DNA from 3 places in the Micromonospora sp. BS32 genome. Region 3 is predicted to be linked to each of the others. Evidence: riboswitches for the same ligand, from Rfam matches in the RefSeq annotation. Region 3 holds a riboswitch; each other region holds the start of a gene.
What was found. Region 3 has a riboswitch for cyclic di-AMP ahead of AC5RWQ_RS26810 (transglycosylase family protein). Riboswitches for the same ligand answer to the same signal wherever they lie in the genome.

Region 1 (4,201 bases), on a different contig from region 3:
GGGAGTCGTTCAGCTACACGGTGCAGGCGCGCTGCTCACGGGCGGATGCGGTGGCGCTGCTGAGCGACCTGGCCCGGCAGGAGGAGCTGCACCCGCTGATCGTCCGGGTCCGCCGGTTGCCGCCCCGCCCGGGCGCCCGGGCCAGCTACGCGATCACCGACCGGCTGGAGGTGGGTCCGCTGCGCTTCCCGGTCACCTACCAGGCCGACGTCCTGGTGGTGACCGACAACGAGATCGTCACGGTGGCCCGCCAGCAGCCCGGCACGACCGTACGCAACCACACCCGGCTCCGGGAGGAGGCCGGCGTGCTGCGGATCGACGTGGAGATCACCCTGGCGGCGCCCGCGCCGCTGTTCGGGTACGCCTTCCGCCAGGCCCGGGCCGCCCACCTGGGGCTGGCCAGCCGGCTCGGCGCGGTCCTGGGCAGGGAGGCCGGCGGCGGCCCGGCCACCGGCTGACCACACCCCGGTCAGCGACGGCCCGCGGCGGCCGCCACCGGTGTCCGGCGGGCCGTGACACCGCGGCGGGTGCGTCCCCACGGCTTCCAGGTGGAGATCACGGTCAGCGCGACCAGTAGGACGGTGGAGACGCTCGGGGCGATCACCACGTCGGCCCGCAGGTGCGCGGTGGCGTCCGGAGCGGCGGCGGCCTGGATGCGCGGCGTGAGCTGGAACAGCACCAGGCCCAGCATCACCGTGGTCACCGCGAGCTTGACCAGCACCCACCGGTGCCGGAGCAGCCCCCACGGGGTGAGCAGCGCGCTGGCCACGCCGACCAGCCAGACCAGCACGCTCAGCGGCGCGAAGAGCCAGGTGACGAGCAGCGCGGCCGCCGGGTAGACCACCTCCGGGTCGGCCCCCCGCAGCCCGGCGACGCCGAGGGTCAGCAGCACCAGGTCGGCGCCGAGCCAGCCCAGCGAGGTCACCAGGTGCAGGGTGAGCAGGGTCTTGCGGGCGTCGGGGGAGAGTCTGGCCATGTCCCCGATGCTCGTCGGCCGGGAGCGGCCCGTCGTGGGCCGGGCGACGACATCCGGCGTACGGCCGGGGACGTACGCCGGTGGCCCGGGGCGGGCCACCGGCGTACCCGGGTCAGTACACCGACAGGTGCACGTGGTTGGTGTGGTCGCTGGACGGGTCCCCGCCCGCCCCGCTGTACGACTTCCAGCCGCTGCTGGGCAGCCAGATCTGCCGGTACCAGATCACGTAGAGCACACCGAGCCGGTCGGCGTTGCGGATGAAGTACGCGGCCAGGTTGTTGCCGTACGTCCTGTCGCCGCCGGTGGCGTCCCCGCCGAAGCCGCTGACCTGGGCGGCGAAGTCACAGGCCCGCCCCTTGGGGTGCTCGCCGGAGCCACTGGGCCGGTAGCAGGAGACGTACCTCTTGAAGCCGGCGGCCTGGGCCTGCTGGAGCGCGTTGAGCATCCGCGGGGTGATGCAGCCGTCGGCGGGCGTCGGGTCGTCGATGCTGCACGACTCCGGCGGCCAGGAGCCGTCGGGGTTGCGGGTCGCCGGCTTGGCGTTCGCGGTGGACGTACCCGAGGTGGACCCGCCACTGTCGGCGGCGGCGGGCGGGTCGGGCTTCTGGGCGGCGGCGACCTCGAGCGCCCGCTCGGCCTGCTGCTTGCGCTTGGCCATCACGGTGACCTGGCGGCGCTCCTCGATGACTTCGCGGTCGATCGCGGCGCGCGTCCGGGTGGCCTCGTCCCGGGTCCGGATGAGGTTGCGCAGTTCCCGGTCCTCGTTGGCGGCGACCGTCTCCAGCGCCGCGGCCCGGTCCAGGAAGCCCTCCGGGGAGGAGCTGCTGAGCAGCGCCGAGACCGGCCCGAGGCGGCCCGTCCGGTACGCCACGCCGGCGATCTCGCTGACCTTGCCGTTGCGCACGCCCAGTTCCGCCTCGACAGTCTTGAGCTGGGCGGTGAGCGCCTGCTGCCGTTTGGTGGAGCGGTCCAGCGCGGCCCGGGCGTCGAGCCAGCCCTTGCTGGCCGCGTCGAGCTGGGCCCGCAGCTCGGGGCTGCCGCCCTCGTCGTCGTCGCCGGGGGCGGCGAGCCGGGCGGTGCTGGGTGCGGCCACGGCCGGCGTGGCGACCGGCGCGGACGACACGCCCAGGGCGAGCGTCGCGGCGACCGCGGCCAGCAGCCGCGCGGTGGTGCGTCGTACGTGCATGCACATGTCCTTCCGTCAGCCGCCGACCGGGTTAGCTGACGGGTTCGGGACGGAAGATCCCTACCGCTGACGCGGATGCACCCCACGAACATGGTTCCCCGGCTCGCCTCGAGGGCGATTAGGCGACGGCCACCGCCGGCACCGATGGGCGCCGCCGGGCGGAGGCCGGGACCGAGCCTACCGGTACGGGTGTGACACCCGCCCGTTTCGTGACTGACGGTACGCGAGGGAAACCTGTTGAAGGAGGGACAAGAGGATAAATGGGGTGGATTTCTTAAGGAGCCGCTAACTACCAGTGCGACGGCCCGCAGCCGCCGGGCGACGCGCCCGGCTCGATCTGCAGGGTGGCGTGCTCGATGTGGAAGTCCTCGTGCAGGGCGCTGCGGGCGGCGGCGAGCACCGTCCCGACCTCGGCGCCCGGGATGGTGGTCAGGTGGGCGGAGGCCACGTCCATGCCGGAGGTGAGCGTCCAGACGTGCAGGTCGTGCACCTCGGCCACGCCGGGGACGGCGGTCAGCCGATCGTGCACCGCGGTCACCTGGAGGTGCTCCGGCGCGGCCTGGACCAGGATGCGCACCGCCGCCCGGCCGAGCCGCCACGTGCGGGGGAGGATGAACACGCCGATCGCCACGGCCACCGCCGGGTCGGCCCACCACCAGCCGGTGCCGGCGATGAGCAGCGCCGCGCCGATCACGCCGAGCGAGCCGAGCAGGTCCCCGACCACCTCCAGGTACGCCCCGCGCAGGTTGAGGCTCTCCTTGGCGCCCGGGCGGAGCAGGGCGAACGCGGCGACGTTGGCGAGCAGGCCGAGCAGCGCCACCGCGAGCATCGGGCCGGTGACCACCTCGGGCGGATTGCCGAACCGGCGTACCGCCTCGATCAGGACGTAGACCGCGACCCCGCTGAGCAGCACGGCGTTGGCCAGCGCGGCGAGCACCTCCAGCCGGTAGAGCCCGAAGGTGCGCTGGGGGTCTCGGTCGGCGAGCCGGGTGGCGGTGATGGCGGCCAGGGCCATCCCGATGCCGAGCACGTCGGTGAACATGTGCCCGGCGTCGGAGAGCAGGGCCAGCGAACCGGTGCCGAAGGCGGTGACCGCCTCGACCACCATGAGCGCGGCGAGCAGCCCGAAGGCCGCCCAGAGTCGCCCCCGGTGCCGCTGCGCGGCGTTGGTGACCGCCCCGCTGTGGTCATGCCCTCCGCCCACGCCCACACCTTCCGTCCCCGCCGCGCACCCGACCCAACCTATGCTCACATCGCTATATATCCAACCCACCCGCTCGGGGGTGGGGTGGTGGGGGTCAGGGAGTGGGGTCGAGGGTGGTCAGGCGTTGCGTGGCGCGGGAGAGGGCCACGTAGAGGGTGCGCACGCCGGAGGGCTCCGCGCGGATCTCGCTGGGGCAGACCAGCACCACACCGTCGTACTCCATGCCCTTGGCCTGGAGGCTCGTCACCACCTGGAGCCGGCCGGCGCCCGTACCGTCGGCGAGCCAGCCGGCCACCTCGTCCCGGCGCGGCACCGGAGTGATCACCCCGACCGTCCCCTCGACCTCGGCGAGCAGCGTCTCCACCGCCTCCACGGTCGCGGCTGCCAGCTCCGCCGCCGGGACGGTCAGCGCGACCGGATCGACCCCGGTGGAGCGGACCGCCGTCGGCAGCGCCAGGTCCGGGTGCAGCCGACGGATCTCCGCCGCCGCCACCGCGAAGATCTCCGCGGAGTTGCGGTAGTTGGTGGTGAGCACGAACCGGTGCCGCCGGCGGCGGCCGAGTGCCTGGTCGCGGGCCCGGTCCAGCTCCGCCGGGTCGCCCGACCACGCGGTCTGCGCCGGGTCGCCGACCACCGTCCAGGACGCCAGCCGGCCCCGCCGGCCGACCATCCGCCACTGCATCGGCGAGACGTCCTGCGACTCGTCCACCACCACGTGCGCGTAGTCGCGGTAGTCCTCCGGACGTTCCCGGGCCGCCGCCCGGGCGGCACGCTGTCGGTCGCCGAAGGTGCTCAGCTCCCGGACCCCGCCCGCCAGCTGGAACGGGTCGCGCTT
Region 2 (4,201 bases), on a different contig from region 3:
CCCCGGCTCTCGTGCCCGCGACGAGCACGGCGACCACCTGGGCGGGCCGGCCGGGCTACCTCGCCGGTGAGCTGCGGCAGCGGCAGACCGACGCTCTCGTTCCGGCCACTGTGGGCTCGCCGACCCACGACCGCAGCCTCGGCGACGTGCACCCGGTCCTCGCGCCGCCCGCAGGTCCGGCCGGTGCGCCTGCGGACCGGTCGGCCGCCGCGCCGGGTGTACCAACCGTGGCGGTGCCGGCCCTCGCCGGGCTCTCCCCGGCCGCTGCGGGGCCGCGCGCACCCCCCGGCTGAGCGCCGCGCCCAGCGCCGACCCGCGACCATCCCCGCCACGAACCTCACCGCCGCACCAGCCCGGCAACGGCCCGGCCCCGACGGCCGCGTCCCGCTCCGCGGCCGCGTGTGGACTCCTCTCTCGCAGCTGCCCCCGTGAGGTGCCGACCATGAACACCGTGCTCTACCAGTTCCTGATCGAGGTCCCGACCGCCGCCGCCATCTGGTCCGCCCTGCTCGTGCTCGCCCTGACCGTGCTCACCGTCCTCGTCGCCCGTCCCGAGCGGGAGCGCCCGACCGAGGATGCGCCCGCCGAGCCGCCGGCCGGCGACGCCGTCCTGGAAGTCGCCGACCTGCGCCGGTACGCCGACGAGGTCGCCGTCGCGGCGGCCGGCGCGGCGCAGACGGCTCGCCGTCGGCGGGAAGCCTGGCTGGCCGCTCAGGCGGAGGCCGACCGGGCCTGGACGGCGTACGACGAGGCGGAGGAGGCCGCCCGGCGCTTCGTCGGCGCCCGCGCGCTGCCGGCGCCGCGTACCCCGCGCACGCCCGCCGAGTACGCCGGCCGGGAGCGTTGGCTGCACCAGGCAGCGGTGGCCGCGCACTGGCGGGGTGAGCTGTCCCTGACCCAGCTGCGGGACGTCTTCGCGCATCGGGACGGCTGGGACCCGCGCCGGCACCCGGTTGAGCAGGAGGTGCTGCTGGCCCGGGCGGTCCGCGAGGGGCGCCGGGAGGCGTACCGGTCGGCCACCGAGCGGGAGCGGTCAGCGTGGCGGGACGCGGAGCTGGCCGCCGAGTCGGCGCGGGCGCTCGCCACCGAGGCGTACGCGGCGACCGAGCGGCTGCGGCCGGCCCGGGTGCCGGCCCGTCGGGCAACGGCGGTGGTGGCGCCGACGGCGACCGCGGCGCGCTGGCGGCCGGCCCGGGTGGGCTGACCGGGGCCGAATTGTTACCCAAAACTCGGTGAGCCGGGTCACGTCCACGCCGAACCGGTCATCCGGTAACAGCCGGTGACATCGACGCCGACGGTCCTCGGTGATTCTGGTAGCGACGTCCGATTGTCGCCCCATCGCGTCCGGATGGCGCACTGTCCCATCGAGCGACGCCAGTGCCGAAGTGCACCGGAAATTGCTCGCGCTGATCATGTTTAAGCAGTTCAGCGCGCTTGGCCGGGAGTGGACCCGCCAGTAATGTCGCCTCGGTCCGGTGCGGTTTCCGATCGCAAGAGGCGACGCCGCGTCGACCCGCTCAATCGTGAGATCACGAACCGGGGACCCACGCAGTTCTGGGGTGAATCCGCGGGCCACGGCCCGCGGTAGGGCGTTCTTCCCGCCCGAATCCGTCAGCTAACCCGGTAGGCGGTGTCGGAAGGAGTTCCCTTAGTGCAGTTCGACAACATTCCGCGGTTGTTCCCCCACCTCGGTAGCGGGGTGCCGTCGCCGGTCCGCTGCGCGGTCGCGCGCTGATCCCAGCATCCGCCTCGCCGTCCGGCATCGACCGGGCGGTCCCCCCGCCGAGCGGTCCCGCACCGAACCCGATCCCGCGCCTGGCCGACCGCCACGCGCCGATCCGGTGCGCCCGCCCCCGCTCCCGCACCGTGGAGGAACACTCGTGAAGCACCAGATGAAGCGGCAGTTGCGACGCCTCACCACCGAGCGCCCCTACCAGGTCGTCGCCGGCGCTGCCGCGGCCCTCGCGCTCGCCTCCGGGACCGCGGCCCTGGTCGCCGGCACCGACGACGCCCCCGTCCGGCAGCAGACCTCGGCCGCCGTGGCCGAGGCGGCCCCCCGCCTGAACGACGTCGCCACCCGCAGCGAGGTGCGCGTCGCCACCACCCCGTCGGCCAGCCCCTCGGCGAGCGCCTCGCCGTCGGCCAGCGCCGCCAAGGCCAAGGCCAAGGCGACGGCGGACCCGGACCTGACCCGTACCGCGGCGCCGAAGCCGCCGTCGTCGAAGGTCCTCAGCTACGACTACGAGGCCCAGACCACCTACTACAACTGCGGCCCGGCGGCGGTGCGCAACGCGCTCAGCGCGACCGGCATCGACCGCACCCAGGACGACCTGGCCGTCCAGCTCGGCACCACCGAGATGGGCACCAACTCGGCGGAGGACACCACCCGGGTGCTCAACGCCGTGGTGAAGGGCGACCCGTACCGGACCCGGATGTTCGAGGGCACCCCAAGCTCGGCGCAGATCGACCGGCTCCAGGCCGACGTGGTCAAGGCGATCACCGACAAGCGGGGCGTGGTGGCCAACGTGGCCGGCACCGCCACCGACGTCGACGGCGGCTGGCACTCCTTCCCCGGCGGCCACTACATCGCCGTGGTGGGCTACAAGAACGACGGTCGTACCGTCCGGATCGCCGACTCGGCCGACCCGAGCCTGCCGGCGTACTGGATCAGCACCGTGGACCTGGCGAACTGGATCGCCACCCGCGGCTACTCCGCCTGACCCGCGCCGTACTCCGGGCGCCGGCTCCCCTCGGGGGCCGGCGCCCGGCGTCGTTCCCGGGTCTCGCGGGCCGGTGCCCGTCGATGGCACACTGCGCCCCATGACCGACGGATCGGGTCCCCGGCGCGTTCTGGTGCTGCTGCACGGGATGGGCGCCACCGGCGACGTCTGGCTGCCCTGGGCGCCACTGCTGGAGCACCGCTGGCCGGGCCGCTGGCTCGCGCCGGACCTGGCCGGTCACGGCTGGTCGCCGCCGCTGCCCGGGTACTCCTTCACCGGCCTCGCCGGGCGGGTGGCCGCCGGGCTGGGCCCGGCCGGCGGGTCGGCGGACGGCCGGTCGGGGGAGCGCCTGGTGGTTCTCGGGCACTCGCTCGGCGGGGTGGTCGCGCTGGCGCTGGCCGCCCGGCACGCGGGCCTGCTGGTCGACGCCGTGGTCGGGCTCGGCATCAAGGCGGTCTGGTCGCCGGCCGAGCTGGCCAAGACGCGCGAGCTGGCCGAGCGGCCGGTGAGCTGGTTCGCCACCCGGGACGAGGCCGCCCGCCGCTACCTGCGGGTCGCCGGCCTCGGTGGGCTCTTCGCCCCGGACCACCCGGTGGTCCACGCCGGCCTGCGCGCCGAGGACGGCCGGTGGCGCCTGGCCATGGACCCGGCCGCCTTCGCGGTCGGCGCCCCGGACCTGCCGGGCCTGCTCGCCGGCACCGACGTCCCGGTGCTGCTGGCCCGCGGCGAGCACGACCCGATGGTCAGCGACGACCAGCTGGCGGCGCTCGGGGTCCCCGTGGTCACGCTGCCGGGCCTCGGGCACAACGCGCACGTGGAGGACCCGGCGGCGGTGCTGGCCCTGCTCGACCGCTACCTCTGACGAGACGCGGAACCGCGCCGCCCCCGAGGGGACGACGCGGTTCCGGCGTGCGCGGTGGCGCTACCGCTTGCTCTTCGCGAACTCGCCGTACGCCTTCAGCACCTCGTCGGTCGGGCCGTCCATCCGGATCACGCCGGACTCCAGCCAGATCGACCGCTCGCAGGTGTCCCGGATCGAGGCGAGCTGGTGGCTCACCAGGAACACCGTGCCGGCGCCCTCGCGCAGCTCGCGCACCCGCTGCTCGCTGCGCTTGCGGAAGCCCTCGTCGCCGGTGGCCAGCGCCTCGTCGATCAGCAGCACGTCGTGCTTCTTGGCCGCCGCGATGGCGAACCGCAGCCGGGCGGCCATGCCGGAGGAGTACGTCCGCATCGGCAGGCTGGCGAAGTCACCCCGCTCGTTGATCCCGGAGAACTCGATGATCTCCGGCGCCCGGCGGGCCACCTCCTCCGGCGACATGCCCATCGCCAGGCAGCCCAGCGTGACGTTGCGCTCGCCGGAGAGGTCGTTGAGCAGCGCGGCGTTGACCCCGAGCAGGGACGGCTGGCCCTGGGTGTAGACCGCGCCCCCGTTGACCGGGAGCAGGCCGGCGATCGCCCGCAGGATGGTCGACTTGCCGGAG
Region 3 (4,201 bases):
CGGGGTGCAGCTCTACGTCAAGCGCGTCTTCGTGATGGACGACTGCGCCGCGCTGATGCCGAACTACCTGCGCTTCGTCAAGGGCGTGGTGGACGCGCACGACCTGTCGCTGAACATCTCCCGGGAGATCCTGCAGCAGGACCGGCAGATCCAGATCGTCCGCCGGCGGCTGGTCCGCAAGGTCCTCGCCACCGTGAAGGAGCTGCGCACCGCGCACGCCGAGCGCTACCGGACCTTCTGGGCGGAGTTCGGCCGGGTGGTCAAGGAGGGGCTGCTGGAGGACCCGGACAACACCGAGGCGATCCTCGACGTCGTCTCCGTCGCGTCCACCCACGACCCCGCCGAGCTGACCACCCTGCACGACTACGTCGCGCGGATGAAGGAGGGCCAGAGCGAGATCTACTACGCCACCGGGGAGACCCGGGCGACGCTGGAGAACTCGCCGCACATGGAGGCGTTCCGGGCCCGGGGGTACGAGGTCCTGCTCCTCACCGACCCGGTCGACGAGGTCTGGGTGGAGCGGGTCGGCCAGTTCGACGGCCGGCCGCTGCGCTCCATCGCCAAGGGCCAGGTCGACCTCGACGCCGCGGCGGAGGGTGCCGACACCGCCGAGCGGGAGCAGCGCGCCAAGGAGTACGCCGCCCTGCTCACCTTCCTCGGCGAGGCGCTCGCCGACAGCGTCAAGGAGGTCCGGCTCTCCTCCCGGCTGACCACCTCACCGGCCTGCGTCGTCGGCGACGCCCACGACATCACCCCGACGCTGGAGAAGATGTACCGCGCGATGGGTCAGGAGCTGCCGCAGGTCAAGCGGATCCTGGAGCTCAACCCGACCCACCCGCTCGTCACCGGGCTGCGCGCCGCGCACGAGCGGGGCGACGACAGCGCGGCGCTGACCGAGACCGCCGAGCTGCTGTACGGCATGGCGCTGCTGGCCGAGGGCGGCGACCTGGCCGACCCGGCCCGGTTCGCCCGGGTCCTCGCCGACCGGCTGGCCCGCGCCCTCTGACGCGACGGCCCCGACCGGGCGTCCGCCCGGTCGGGGCCGCGCTCAAAAGCTCACCCGGGCGCCCATCGCGGCGCCGGGCGGGCTGGTGTCGGTCGGCGGCGCCGCCGTCCTGCTGTCCGGAAACGGTCAGTCCGAGGCCCACGCCGGACGGTGTCGGTGGCGGCCGGGCGGCAGAATGCGGTCATGCGGGGGGTGACGGGGCGAGGGGCGGCCGTGGCCGCGGGAACACTGCTCGCGGCGGCGCTGCTCGCCGGCTGCGGCTGGGCCGAGGTAGATGACGCGGAGACGCTGGCCCGGCGGGAGGCGCGCGGGCGACTGGACGAGCTGACCGCCGCGATCGAGCGGGGGCGACTCTGGGAGGTCGACGAGTTCGGCCGAGCCGTGCAGGGGCGTCCGGAGCTGGAGCTGATGGCGCTGGACGGCACCGACCGGGCCGGCGGTGTGTCGATGGTGGTGCGTACGCACGGCGAGGCCACCACGACCGACTGGTCCGGGTCGGACAGCGGGCACGCCGAGGTGACGCTCTGCTACCGGCTGGCGTACCGGGCCGAGGGGATGGAGCCGGTGACCGAGGTGGACTGCCCGAGGACCCCACCGGTGACCCCTCGGCCGGCCGCCACGCTTCCGCCCGACCTCACCGAGCGGCTGCGCCGGGAACTGCCCACCGGGTCTGCGGCGACCGAGGCGTCCGTCGGCGCGTACCTCGACCGGCTCCGCCTCGACCCCCGGGTCCGCCGGGACGTCGCGTCGTACGGCGGCAGCGTGGGGCTGGCGCTGCGCGCGGACCGGCGGGGTAGCTGCCTGTTGGCCAGAGTGGTGGGTGACCGGGTGGAGGTCTGGAGTCCCAGCCGGGTGCAGCTCCAGCCGGGGGAGCTCACCTGCTCGGGGCGGACGGCAGCCGCCGGTCAGGGCCAGCGCTCGCCGCACTGAGCAGGGCATTGTCCGACCTCGTGGCGATGGCGCAAGTGGAGAGAGCCGGCCCTCGCCTGACCGGGTGAAGAACTTCACAAGAAGTGGGCAAATCGCCGAAACGCCTCCTAACGTCGATCCGGTCCGCCTTCGCGGACACCACGGTCGGTAACGCCTAATCCATGCCGCCGACGGTGGGACCTTGTCAGCTGGGCATGGAGCGGGGGACCCACACGTTCCTCGGTGCACGTCACCTCGGGGTGAAGCCGCCTGCGGCGGCCGGGCTCCTCGGCCCGAACCCGACAGCTCACCTCGTCGGCGTGGAGGAGCACAGATGTCAACTGCACACACCGCCCGTCACCGACGGGTCAGCTCGCGCCGCGTCGCCGTCGGCACGCTCGCCGTCGGCGCCGTCACCGGCGTCGCCGCGGTCCTGGCGCCGGCCGCCCCGGCGAGCGCCGCCAGCGTCAACTGGGACGCGATCGCCCAGTGCGAGTCCGGCGGCAACTGGCACATCAACACCGGCAACGGCTACTACGGTGGCCTGCAGTTCTCGGCGGGCACCTGGTCCGGCTACGGCGGCAAGAAGTACGCCTCCCGCGCCGACCTGGCCAGCCGGGGCGAGCAGATCGCGATCGCGGAGAAGGTGCTCGACGGTCAGGGCATCGGCGCCTGGCCGGTGTGCGGCAAGAAGGGCGGCTCGACGAAGAGCTACTCCACCTCGGAGAAGTCGTCGTCGCGCAAGTCCGAGCGGTCGGAGAAGTCCGAGCGGCGCACCGAGCGGGCGACCACGAAGTCGGAGCGGTCGTCCGACCAGCGGCGCAGCAGCCGCAGCGAGCGGCGTAGCGCCCCGGCGTCCAGCGGGGACAGGTACGTGGTGCGCGCGGGTGACACCCTGTCGGAGATCGCCGACGCGAAGGACCTCGCCGGTGGCTGGCAGGCGCTGTACGAGCGCAACAAGCGCGTCGTCGGCGCCGACCCGGGCCTGATCTTCCCGGGTCAGCAGCTCAGCCTCTGACGCCCGTCCCTCCCCGAGGGCGCACCACCGCGCGAACGACGACGCCCGGCCGGATCCACCCGGCCGGGCGTCGTCGCGTGCGGCGACCCCCTGGACGGGCGGCATGCCGGCTACTGGGCGACCACCCGCCCGGCGGCGGATAGGGTTGACCCTGGTGTGCCGGGAAGTCTGGTCGGCGATGGATGACGCGACCCCTGCCGACGAGGAGTTTCCGTGACCGACGCCGACCGGCGCCGTGCCAACCTGTTCGCCCGCCGCTCCTGGGGCGAGACCAGCCGCATCTCCGCCATTCTCCGCAAGGAGACCGTCGGTGGGGCACTGCTGCTCGCCGGTGCGCTGCTCGCCCTGGTCTGGTCGAACTCCCCCTGGTCCGACGGATACCAGTCGGTGCGGGACCTCCGGGTCGGCCCGGCGGCCCTGCACCTCGACCTGACCCTCGCCACCTGGGCCGCGGACGGTCTGCTGGCGACCTTCTTCTTCGTCGCCGGGTTGGAGCTCAAGCGCGAGTTCGTCGCCGGTGATCTCCGTGATCCCCGCCGGGCGGCGGTGCCGGTGGCGGCCGCGGTCGGCGGGGTGGCCGTACCCGCGCTGCTGTTCACCCTGATCGCGGCGGGCGCCGGGGGCGGCGCCGCGAAGGGGTGGGCCATCCCGACCGCGACGGACATCGCCTTCGCCCTCGCCGTGCTGGCCGTGGTCGGCCGGTTCCTGCCCTCGGCGCTGCGCACCTTCCTGCTCACCCTGGCCGTCGTGGACGACCTGCTGGCGATCGTCATCATCGCCATCTTCTACACCTCGGGCCTGTCGGTCGCGCCGCTGCTGGCCGCGCTCGTCCCGCTGGCCGTGTTCGCCCTGCTGGTGCAGCGCCGGGTGCGGTCCTGGTGGCTGCTGCTGCCGCTGGCGGCGGTCACCTGGGTGCTGGTGCACGAGTCGGGGGTGCACGCCACCGTCGCGGGCGTCCTGCTCGCGTTCACCGTCCCGGTGATCCGCAGCGAGGCGGCCGGCGGCCCGGACGCCGGGCCGGGGCTCGCCGAGCACTTCGAGCACCGGTTCCGACCGCTCTCCGCCGGCGTCGCGGTGCCGATCTTCGCGTTCCTCTCCGCCGGGGTGACCATCGGGGGGCTGGCCGGCCTGGCGACCGCGCTCACCGACCGGGTGGCGGTCGGCATCGTGGTCGGCCTGATCGTCGGTAAGCCGGTCGGCATCATGGTCGCCACCTGGCTGGTGTCCCGCTTCACCCGGGCCGACCTCGACGAGGGCCTGAACTGGCT

Region 1: it holds a riboswitch for cyclic di-AMP, as region 3 does, so the genes downstream of both, AC5RWQ_RS11925 (coiled-coil domain-containing protein) here and AC5RWQ_RS26810 (transglycosylase family protein) in region 3, are expected to answer to the same signal.
Region 2: it holds a riboswitch for cyclic di-AMP, as region 3 does, so the genes downstream of both, AC5RWQ_RS15440 (C39 family peptidase) here and AC5RWQ_RS26810 (transglycosylase family protein) in region 3, are expected to answer to the same signal.

Annotation. Positions count from the first base shown of each region.
Region 1 is NZ_JBSSHR010000006.1:89,116-93,316, reverse strand. Features, by position in the region: gene AC5RWQ_RS11935 (SRPBCC family protein) at 1-458, shown strand, start outside; gene AC5RWQ_RS11930 (hypothetical protein) at 470-976, opposite strand; gene AC5RWQ_RS11925 (coiled-coil domain-containing protein) at 1,089-2,162, opposite strand; cyclic di-AMP (ydaO/yuaA leader) riboswitch at 2,167-2,297, opposite strand; gene AC5RWQ_RS11920 (cation diffusion facilitator family transporter) at 2,452-3,366, opposite strand; gene AC5RWQ_RS11915 (HelD family protein) at 3,461-4,201, opposite strand, start outside.
Region 2 is NZ_JBSSHR010000008.1:241,480-245,680, reverse strand. Features, by position in the region: gene AC5RWQ_RS15450 (hypothetical protein) at 1-293, shown strand, start outside; gene AC5RWQ_RS15445 (hypothetical protein) at 443-1,204, shown strand; cyclic di-AMP (ydaO/yuaA leader) riboswitch at 1,505-1,645, shown strand; gene AC5RWQ_RS15440 (C39 family peptidase) at 1,881-2,720, shown strand; gene AC5RWQ_RS15435 (alpha/beta fold hydrolase) at 2,821-3,582, shown strand; gene AC5RWQ_RS15430 (ABC transporter ATP-binding protein) at 3,643-4,201, opposite strand, start outside.
Region 3 is NZ_JBSSHR010000025.1:18,543-22,743, reverse strand. Features, by position in the region: gene htpG (molecular chaperone HtpG) at 1-1,006, shown strand, start outside; gene AC5RWQ_RS26815 (hypothetical protein) at 1,220-1,936, shown strand; cyclic di-AMP (ydaO/yuaA leader) riboswitch at 2,078-2,251, shown strand; gene AC5RWQ_RS26810 (transglycosylase family protein) at 2,250-2,933, shown strand; gene nhaA (Na+/H+ antiporter NhaA) at 3,147-4,201, shown strand, end outside.